DNA from 3 places in the Promicromonospora sp. NPDC057138 genome. Region 1 is predicted to be linked to each of the others. Evidence: predicted binding sites of a transcription regulator. Region 1 holds the regulator's gene; each other region holds the start of a gene.
What was found. The regulator HspR, encoded in region 1, represses chaperone genes until heat shock. The targets are predictions, from matches to a motif close to AAGTTGAGTCNNNNNGACTCAACTT.

Region 1 (3,272 bases):
GCGTGCTGCGGCAGCGTGGCGCTCGTAGAGCACACCAAAAGCGTCACGGTCGCCTGACCTGACCTGCAGGATCAGTTCCGCGTCGCTCGGGGTCTCCCCGGTGCTGCTCTCGGCTTGCTTCACGTCTACCCAGACTCTCGGCAGTGTCCTGCCCAAGACTATAGAGCCACGTCGCCGTTTTAGGGGTGGAAAAAACATTTCGCGGGTGAAGTCCAGTACACCACCTCCGAAGGTGCGTCATGATGTGTCCCTGTGAGGGTCCCTTCATCATGAGCGAATCCCAGAAGGAGACGCAGGTGCGTGTGCATGACCTGCGCGAGCGGTGGCGCGCTACGAGCCTCGCTTCGGTGTGGATTCGGCCGAACGACTGGGAGCATCCCGCCGCAGAAGCGCTCGCCGAGGCGTTGGCCAACGGGCGCGGCGTCATCGCACCCGCAGAACGACTGGGAGCCGCCCGAGCCGCCGTCGGCGCCGGCATCACGGAGGCGCTGGACGACGTCGCCTGCCTCTACGCCGCGTTCGGCCGCCCGACCGACGTCGGCGCGCTGCGCGCCGCGGCGATCGGCTGGGTCGGGGAGCGCGAGCGCGTCCCGTACCAGATAGCCACGCACGACCCATCGACCGGACTGCCGACCGGCGAGTACCTCGGCGAGCGGCTGCGCGAGACCTACGGCGCGGCGCTGCGATCGGGGAGCACTGCCGGGGCGTCCCACTGCCTGCTGGTGCTCGACGTCGGCCTCGACAACCTCGACACGTGGCAACGGCTCGCGCGGTCCGCCGCGATCGGCCGGACGCTGCACCAGGTGTTCGGCGAGGGGCATCCGATGGCCGCGATCGGCGACGGCACCTTCGTGGTGCTGTGCGAGCGCGGCCCCGCGACCGCCGAGCTGGGCCAGTCGCTCCGCCGCGTCGTGGAGCGCAACGCCGAGGTGCTCGGCCTCACCACCGAGGTACGCCGACCCACCCGGGTCTGGGTGGAGCGCCTGCCCGGGACGCACGACGCCGCACTGATGCTGCTGGACCACCTGGCTCGCTGAGCCCCACCTCTGAGGCCCGCATCTGGGACCCCACATCGCACGACAGAGCGCCTACTCACCGTCGAGTAGGCGCTCTGCTCGTTCTTGGGGCTGTCTTGCGACGCGGGCCGTCAGCGCTCCTCGAACGTGAGGCAGTCGGGGTGTGCCGGGACATCAGGCCCCGGGCCCACGCGGACCGCCGTCGCGCTGCATTCCAGGTGGTCGTTGTGGACGCACTCTTCGCGCTGGCAGGCGCCGACGTGGGCGACGACCTTCTCGAGGCCGCCCTTGTGGCTCAGCGGGATGAACGTGGCACAGGAGGCGTCACCGGCGTGCCCCGCGATGGTGACGGCGCCGGCGTGGCAGCCGTGCTCGTGGTTGTAGCCGCAGCCGTCGATCGAACACTCCGCGACCTCGGGCATTTCCATCAGCGTGCTCATGGGTTCTCTCCTCGCGTGGTGCGCCGGCCCTCCCGAATGGCTCGATCATATTCCGGAAATGCAGAACGCGTGGAGCAAGGAATGCCTTACCTACATTTTCGGGCGCATTTCTTGATTAACGAAAGAATTGCGTTGCCGAAATCTCCGTGGAGCCGGCGAGAACCGGTCAGCTCTCGCGCCGGGGCGACGGGCGCCAGAGCACGACGGCGCCACCGCCGACGGTGCGATGCTCGAGGTCGACCCGCATCGCCGCGCTGCGGACCCGCTGGCCCCGCTGCACGACGACGACGTCGCCGGCGTCCGGGCCGGCGGCGAACACGCGGCTCTCCTCCTGGACGCGCATGAGCAGGTCACCCAGGCGTTCCTCCAGGACCGAGACGTGTGCCTCCAGGTCGAGGATGCGCTTGATCCCGGCGAGGTTCACGCCCTCGACCTGCGCGAGCCGCTGCACCTGCAGCAGCCGCGCGACGTCGCGGCGGGAGTAGCGGCGGCCCCTGCCGCGGGTGCGCCGGGGCACCACGAGGCCGAGCCGGTCGTACTGGCGCAGCGTCTGCGGGTGCATTCCCGCGAGCTCCGCCGCCTTGGAGACGGTGAGCACGGGTGTGTCGTCGTCGACCATGTGCGCCTCCCTGTCTCTTTCGCGCCGTCTTGCGTTCCGGCAGGTTAACCGAACTCGGCGCGGTGGGGTATCCGCCCCACCGCGCCGATAATCATTCCGCCGCCCGCTCGGTCAATCCGACGCGCACGTCCTCGCCGTCGCTCTCGGCCGCGAACGCCTCGAGCGCGTCCTTGGCCTTCTTGCTGAGCTTCTGCGGCACGACCACCTGCACGCTGACGAGCAGGTCGCCGGTCGCGTTCGCTGTCCGCACGCCGCGCCCCTTGACGCGGAGCACCCGGCCTGACGGCGTTCCCTCCGGCACCTTCAGCCGCACGGTCGAGCCGTCCAGCGTCGGCGCCTCCAGCGTGGTGCCGAGGGCCGCCTCCGCGAACGTGACGGGCACGGTCATGCGCAGGTCATGGCCGTCCAGCGTCCAGACGGGGTGCGGCGCCACGTGCACGGTGACCACGAGGTCGCCCGGCGGACCACCGTTGACGCCCGGGCGGCCCTTGCCGCGCAGGCGGATCTTCTTGCCGTCGTTGATCCCCGCCGGGATGCGGGCGGTGATGGTGCGGCCGCCGACCTCGAGGTCCGCGGTCGTGCCCTCCACCGCCGCGCGGAATGGCAGCGTGACCTGCGCGGCAACGTCGGCGCCGGGGCTAGGTGCGGTGAACCCGGTGGTGCCGGCCGAGGGGTACCCCGACCTGCCGCCACCGAACATCGAGCCGAGGATGTCGTCGAAACCCACGCCGGCCGAGCCCTGCGTGTAGCGAACCCGCGGCCCGCCACGGCCCGCGCCCTGGCCGCCGAACATCGAGCCGAGGATGTCCTCGAATCCGCCCGCCCCGGCACCGCCGGGACCCGCGGAGAAGCGGGCGCCGCCGGCCATCGCGCGCACGGCGTCGTACTGCCGGCGCTGCTCCGGGTCGGACAGGACCGCGTAGGCCTCGCCGATCTCCTTGAACTTGGTCTCCGCGGCCACGTTGCCCTGGTTCTGGTCCGGGTGATGCTGGCGCGCCAGCTTGCGGTAGGCCTTCTTGATGGCCGCGTCGTCGGCGTCCTTGGGGACACCCAGCACGGCGTAGAAGTCCTTCTCCATCCAGTCCTGACCGGTCATGACACCTCCTTCCGCGTCGATACCGGTGGTGGGGGGGGGGGGCGGGGGGGGGCCGGCGCACAGCCACCACACCCCAAAAAAACCGCCCCCCGCCAGCCCCC
Region 2 (3,272 bases), on a different contig from region 1:
CATGGTGACGTTCGTGCCGCAGTTCGTCTCACCCGCCGTCGCCGAGTGGCGGGCCGCCGGCGCCGACGCCGCAGCCGCCGAGGGGATCAGGAACGCCGACATCGGCACCTTCGAGCCGTTCATGAAGCAGTGGCAGGTCGCCCACCCGCAGCCCACCTCCACGCTGTCCGACGTCGTCGCCCACGTCGAGCACGTGCGCGAGGTCGCCGGCGTCGACCACGTGGGCCTCGGCGGCGACTACGACGGCACGCCCAACCTGCCGGAAGGGCTGGAGGACGTGACGGGCTACCCGCGCCTGCTCGCGGCGCTCGCGGACAACGGCTGGTCCGACGCCGATCTCGGCAAGCTGACCAGCGGGAACACCCTGCGAGTGCTCCGCGACGCCGAGTCGGTGGCGACGTCGGCCCGGGCAGCGGGCTGATTCAGCCCGGAAGCTGGACCACCTTGCGCTGGAAGCCCAGGGCCACCTTCTGCAGGGACTCGAGCGGCTCCTGCTCGTTGTGGTAGCTGATCTGCCGCAGCATCGAGCCGGACGAGGCGAGCAGAGCGACGATCACGTCGCGTGCGTCCTCGCGCGTCTCGAGCGCCTCCTGGAGCAGGTCCTGGACGTGAGGCGACCGGAGTCCGTCTTCCTCGGGGTCGAGGAGAGCTGTCAGGAGCGCTATCGACAACGAGCTTCCGTGGATGCTTGCCATGGTGGTCTCCCCCCGTCGGGGCCCGGGGTCCCGGGCATCAGGCACCCGCGGGCTGGCCCGCGGGGTACGCGTCCGATGCCCCACCCCCTGTGGCCTCGGTCGTGCACCCTTGTGTACCGCAGGTCCGGGCGTCGCGCCTGTTGACGGGGGTGAAATAGTGCCGGGTGTGGCGTGTCGCACGGCGCTCCGGCTCACCCGCTCACCGGCTCACCGGTGGAGGATCAGCTGGAACATGACGTGGTCCTGCCACTCGCCGGCGATCTCCAGATAGCTCGGCGCGAAGCCGATCCGCTCGAAGCCGATTCGGGTCAGCACGGCCTGCGACGCCTCGTTGTGCGGCAGGGTCACGGCCTGCAGGCGGTGCAGCCCCAGCTCGTCGCGCGCATGGACCACCAGGGCCTCGATGGCGCGGGTCATCAGCCCCCGCCCGGTGAACCGGGAGTCGAGCCAGTAGCCGACGTGACCGTTCTCGAACGCGCCGCGCACGATGTCGGTGAGGTTCAGGCAGCCCACGATCTCGCCGTCCGACTCGAGCACCGTGTGCAGCGCGCGGCCCGTGGAGTTCTCCAGCACCTGCGCCCACAGCCGCTCCTTGTGCCACTCCTCCGTGTAGAACGCCTCGGGGCGCGCGGGGTCCCACGGGGCGAGGTGCTCGCGGTTGCGCATGTAGGCGTGGGCGATCGCCACGGCGTCGTCCTTGGTCAGCTCGCGCAGCGTGACGTCGTCGGTCAGGGCGGTGTCGAAGGGCATGGCGACACGATAATCCCGTGCCGTCACCGGCAGTCGTCGGCGAGATGCGGCACGGGGGAACTTTTCGGCTCCCACCGGGGTTGAGTGATGTGGACTCAACTTTGCGGTACCGAGCTTGCTTCCCGGCGGACTCCGGCCTAAGTTGAGTGCAGAAGACTCAATCTGTCGTAGGAAGGCAGCCAACATGGCACGCGCAGTAGGTATCGACCTCGGCACCACGAACTCGGTGGTGGCAGTCCTCGAAGGTGGCGAGCCCACCGTCATCGCCAACGCGGAGGGCTCGCGGACCACCCCCTCGGTGGTCGCGTTCTCCAAGACCGGCGAGGTCCTCGTGGGCGAGGTCGCCAAGCGTCAGGCGGTCACCAACGTGGACCGCACCATCTCGTCGGTCAAGCGCCACATGGGCACTGACTGGTCGGTGGACATCGACGACAAGAAGTACACCCCGCAGGAGATCTCCGCCCGCATCCTGGGCAAGCTCAAGCGCGACGCCGAGGAGTACCTGGGCGAGCCCGTCACGGAGGCCGTGATCACGGTCCCGGCGTACTTCAACGACGCCGAGCGCCAGGCGACGAAGGACGCCGGCCAGATCGCCGGCCTCGACGTCAAGCGCATCGTCAACGAGCCCACCGCGGCCGCGCTCGCCTACGGCCTGGACAAGGGCAAGGAGGACGAGCTCATCCTGGTCTTCGACCTCGGCGGCGGCACGTTCGACGTGTCCCTCCTTGAGGTAGGCAAGGACGAGGACGACTTCTCGACCATCCAGGTGCGCGCCACCTCCGGCGACAACCGCCTCGGCGGCGACGACTGGGACCAGCGCGTCGTCGAGCACCTCATCAAGCAGGTGAAGAACTCCTCGGGCGTCGACCTGTCCAAGGACAAGATCGCGCTCCAGCGCCTCCGTGAGGCCGCCGAGCAGGCGAAGAAGGAGCTCTCGTCCGCGACGAGCACCAACATCTCGATGCAGTACCTCTCGATGAGCGAGAACGGCCCCATCCACCTGGACGAGAAGCTCACGCGCGCTCAGTTCCAGCAGATGACGCAGGACCTCATCGACCGCACCAAGGCGCCGTTCCACGCGGTCATCCGCGACGCCGGCATCTCGGTCTCCGACATCGACCACGTGGTGCTCGTGGGTGGCTCCACCCGCATGCCCGCCGTGACCGAGGTCGTCAAGGAGCTCACCGGTGGCCGCGAGCCCAACAAGGGCGTGAACCCGGACGAGGTCGTCGCCGTCGGCGCCGTGCTGCAGGCCGGTGTCATCTCCGGTGACCGCAAGGACGTCCTGCTGATCGACGTCACCCCGCTGTCCCTCGGCATCGAGACCAAGGGTGGCGTGATGACCAAGCTCATCGAGCGCAACACGGCCATCCCGACCAAGCGGAGCGAGGTCTTCTCCACGGCCGACGACAACCAGCCGTCCGTGGCGATCCAGGTGTTCCAGGGCGAGCGCGAGTTCACGCGCGACAACAAGCCGCTGGGCGTCTTCGAGCTGACCGGCATCGCCCCGGCCCCGCGCGGCGTGCCGCAGATCGAGGTCACGTTCGACATCGACGCGAACGGCATCGTGCACGTGTCCGCCAAGGACCGCGGCACGGGCATGGAGCAGTCGATGAAGATCACCGGCGGCTCGGCCCTCCCCAAGGAGGACATCGACCGCATGGTCAAGGACGCCGAGGCGCACGCCGACGAGGACAAGAAGCGTCGCGAGGAGGCGGACACCCGCAACCAGGCCGAGGCCTTCGCGTACTCCATGGAGAAGCAGATCGCGGACAACCGCGACAAGCTCCCGGCTGAGGTCGTCACCGAGGTCGAGGCGGACATCGC
Region 3 (3,272 bases), on a different contig from region 1:
AGCCCGTGGGCCGGTCGGGGTCGGAGACGCCGGCCCGGGTCCGTCGCACGGCGTCGGACACCGCGGCGACCGCGGTCTGCTGCCCGATGAGGCGCTGCCCGACGACCTCCTCCATATGCAGGAGCTTCTCGGACTCGCCCTGCAGGAGCCGCCCGGCGGGGATGCCGGTCCACGCGGCGACGACCTCGGCGATCTCGTCCGCGCCGACCTTGTCGGCGATCATGGGCGGGGTCTCGACAGGCTCGACCAGCGACTCACCGGCGGTCGAGCCTGTCGAGACCTCGCTCGTCGCCTCTGCCTCTTCGGCCGCCGTGAGCTCCTTCTCGACCACCGGGATCTCGCCGTACTGGATGCGCGCGGCGCCCTCGAGGTCGCCCTCGCGCAGCTTGCGTTCGGCGTCGGTGCGCAGCTCGTCGAGGCGGGCGCGGAGGTCACCGACTCGGTTGTGCCCGGCCTTCTCGGACTCCCAGCGCGCGGTGAGCGCGGCCAGTGCCTCGCGGCGGTCGGCCAGATCGGCCCGCAGCCGCTGCAGCCGCTCCTTGGAGGCGGCGTCCTCGGACTCGGACAGCACCACCTCCTCCATCTCGAGGCGCGTGACGACGCGCTGCAGCTCGTCGATCTCGATCGGGGAGGAGTCGAGCTCCATGCGGAGGCGCGACGCGGCCTCGTCGACCAGGTCGATCGCCTTGTCGGGGAGCTGCCGCCCGGAGATGTACCGGTCGGAGAGCGACGCGGCAGCCACGAGCGCGGAGTCGGCGATCGTCACCTTGTGGTGCGCTTCGTAACGCTCCTTGAGCCCGCGCAGGATCGCGACCGTGTCCTCGACCGACGGCTCGCCGACGAAGACCTGCTGGAACCGGCGCTCCAGGGCGGGGTCCTTCTCGATGTGCTCGCGGTACTCGTCGAGCGTGGTGGCGCCCACCATGCGCAGCTCGCCGCGGGCGAGCATGGGCTTGAGCATGTTGCCCGCGTCCATGGCACCCTCGCTGCCTGCGCCCGCGCCGACCACGGTGTGCAGCTCGTCGATGAAGGTGACCACCTCGCCGTCGGACGACCTGATCTCTTCCAGGACCGCCTTGAGTCGCTCCTCGAACTCGCCGCGGTACTTCGCGCCGGCCACCATCGAGGCCAGGTCCAGCGCGACGAGGCGCTTGCCCTTGAGGGACTCGGGCACGTCGCCCGCGACGACCCGCTGGGCCAGCCCCTCGACGACGGCGGTCTTGCCGACGCCGGGCTCGCCGATGAGCACCGGGTTGTTCTTGGTGCGGCGGCTCAGTACCTGGATCACACGACGGATCTCCGAGTCGCGGCCGATCACGGGGTCGAGCTTTCCGTCCCGGGCGCGCTGCGTCAGGTCGGTGCCGTACTGCTCGAGCGCCTTGTACGTGCCCTCGGGGTTGGGGCTGGTGACCCGGCCCGATCCCCGGACGGCGGGCAGCGCGCCACGCAGGGCGTCGGCCGTGGCCCCGGCGGCGGACAGGATCTGGGCCGCGGGCGACTGGCCGGCCGCGACGGCGATCAGGAGGTGCTCCGTGGAGACGTACTCGTCGCCCAGCCCCTGTGCTTCCTTGGACGCCAGGTCCAGGACCGTGGCCATGGCCCGGCTCGCGCTCGGCTGGGCCGTGCTCACGCCGCTGGTCTGGGGCAGCGCGACGAGGGCCGCCCGCACCTGCTGGCCGATCGCCTGCGCGTTCGCCCCGACCGCGTCGAGCAGCCCGACGGCGACGCCGCGCTCCTGCTGGAGCAGCGACGCCAGCAGGTGGACCGGCTCGAGCTGCGGGTTGCCGGCCGCCGACGCCGACTGGATCGCGTCGCCGATCGCCTGCTGCGACATGGTCGTGAACTTGGTGTCCATGAAGCCTCCCAGGGCTGGTGAAGGTGGGCAGATCCCTACCCGATGAAACCTCGGCAAAGTTGAGTCTATTCCGCTCAACTTGGTATTCACTGTAGCGCGCGCCACCGACACTCGTACGGTGGCGGCATGCACACCCAGGTCATCGTCCTCAACGGCGGTTCGAGCTCCGGGAAGTCCCGGATCGCGCGCAGCCTCCAGGCCGTGCTTCCCGATGCGTGGCTGTCGCTCAGCGTCGACACCCTCGTCGACGCGATGCCCGCCCGGCTGACGACCGGCGGCGACGGCATCGGGTTCGCGGAGGACGGCGGCGTCGACGTCGGGCAGGAGTTCATGACGCTGCAGGACGCCTGGATCGCCGGACTGGTCGCGATGGCGCGCGCGGGCGCGCACCTCGTGGTCGACGACGTCTTCCTCGGAGGCGCCGCGTCGCAGCGGCGCTGGCTGGACGCCCTGGGCGACGTACCGACGCTCTGGGTGGGGGTGCACTGCGACGCGGCCGTCGCCGAGGACCGCGAGGCCGCCCGCGGCGACCGCGTGTCGGGTATGGCCGCGAAGCAGGCCGACGTCGTCCACGAGGGCGTCGCCTACGACCTGGAGGTGGACACGACGAACACCGAGTCCATGGACTGCGCGCGGGCCATCGCAGCACATCTGGGGTACCTGTCGGAGCGAAGTGCTGTCGAGCAAACACCAACGCGGGGAGGACGATCATGAGCACGTTCCACAAGTGGAGCGACATCCGTCCGGGCATCGTCGAGTCCCTCGGCGGAGAGGAAGCGCTCGAAGATGCTCGTCAGCAGACGCAGGCATATATCGATGGATATCGCCTCGCGGAGCGGCGGCGTTCGCTCGGCATGACCCAGAGCGATGTCGCTGACCGGATGGGCGTCTCCAAGAGTTGCATCTCCCAGATCGAGCGCGGTGAGGTCTCGACGTTCAATGTCATCGCTCGCTACGTCGATGCACTGGGCGGACAGATCCAGGTGTCGGCAGTCTTCGGCGACGACCACTACATCCTCCGCGGCACGGGCACCTCTGCCGCGTAGCCAGGAGAACTGGCAGTACCGCGGACTGACCCGCTCGACGACCATCGCGGCGCACCTGAGATCATCACGGGGTGACCGAGCAGACTGATGCCTCCCTGACCCCATCCCGCTCCGTCCTCGTCGGGATCGTCGGCGGGACCTTCTCCGGGCTGTTCGGCCTCGGCGGCGGCATCGTGATGGTGCCCCTCCTGACCTCGCTCGGCGGCCTGACGCAGCGCCGCGCCAGCGCCTACTCGCTGGCGGCGATCCTGCCGGCGGCGATCGTCGGGTCCATCCCGTACCTGACGCACGACGCCGTCGACCTCATCGCCTCAGGACTGCTCGTCGTGGGCTCCGTGATCGGCGCGGTGGTCGGCGCGCGGCTGCTCGCC

Region 2: a site for HspR is predicted at 1,523-1,547, ahead of dnaK (molecular chaperone DnaK). Genes of this name have one in related genera too.
Region 3: a site for HspR is predicted at 1,912-1,936, ahead of clpB (ATP-dependent chaperone ClpB). Genes of this name have one in related genera too.

What each region holds. Positions count from the first base shown of each region.
Region 1 covers NZ_JBHUUX010000030.1:2-3,273, reverse strand. The annotation lists gene ACFT2C_RS16745 (sigma-70 family RNA polymerase sigma factor) at 1-123, opposite strand, end outside; gene ACFT2C_RS16740 (hypothetical protein) at 270-1,037, shown strand; gene ACFT2C_RS16735 (DUF1540 domain-containing protein) at 1,148-1,456, opposite strand; gene ACFT2C_RS16730 (heat shock protein transcriptional repressor HspR) at 1,623-2,075, opposite strand; gene ACFT2C_RS16725 (DnaJ C-terminal domain-containing protein) at 2,167-3,171, opposite strand.
Region 2 covers NZ_JBHUUX010000034.1:1,003-4,274, reverse strand. The annotation lists gene ACFT2C_RS17940 (dipeptidase) at 1-421, shown strand, start outside; gene ACFT2C_RS17935 (hypothetical protein) at 423-695, opposite strand; gene ACFT2C_RS17930 (GNAT family N-acetyltransferase) at 903-1,445, opposite strand; gene dnaK (molecular chaperone DnaK) at 1,630-3,272, shown strand, end outside.
Region 3 covers NZ_JBHUUX010000065.1:10,562-13,833, forward strand. The annotation lists gene clpB (ATP-dependent chaperone ClpB) at 1-1,855, opposite strand, end outside; gene cpt (chloramphenicol phosphotransferase CPT) at 1,982-2,569, shown strand; gene ACFT2C_RS24240 (helix-turn-helix domain-containing protein) at 2,566-2,901, shown strand; gene ACFT2C_RS24245 (sulfite exporter TauE/SafE family protein) at 2,973-3,272, shown strand, end outside.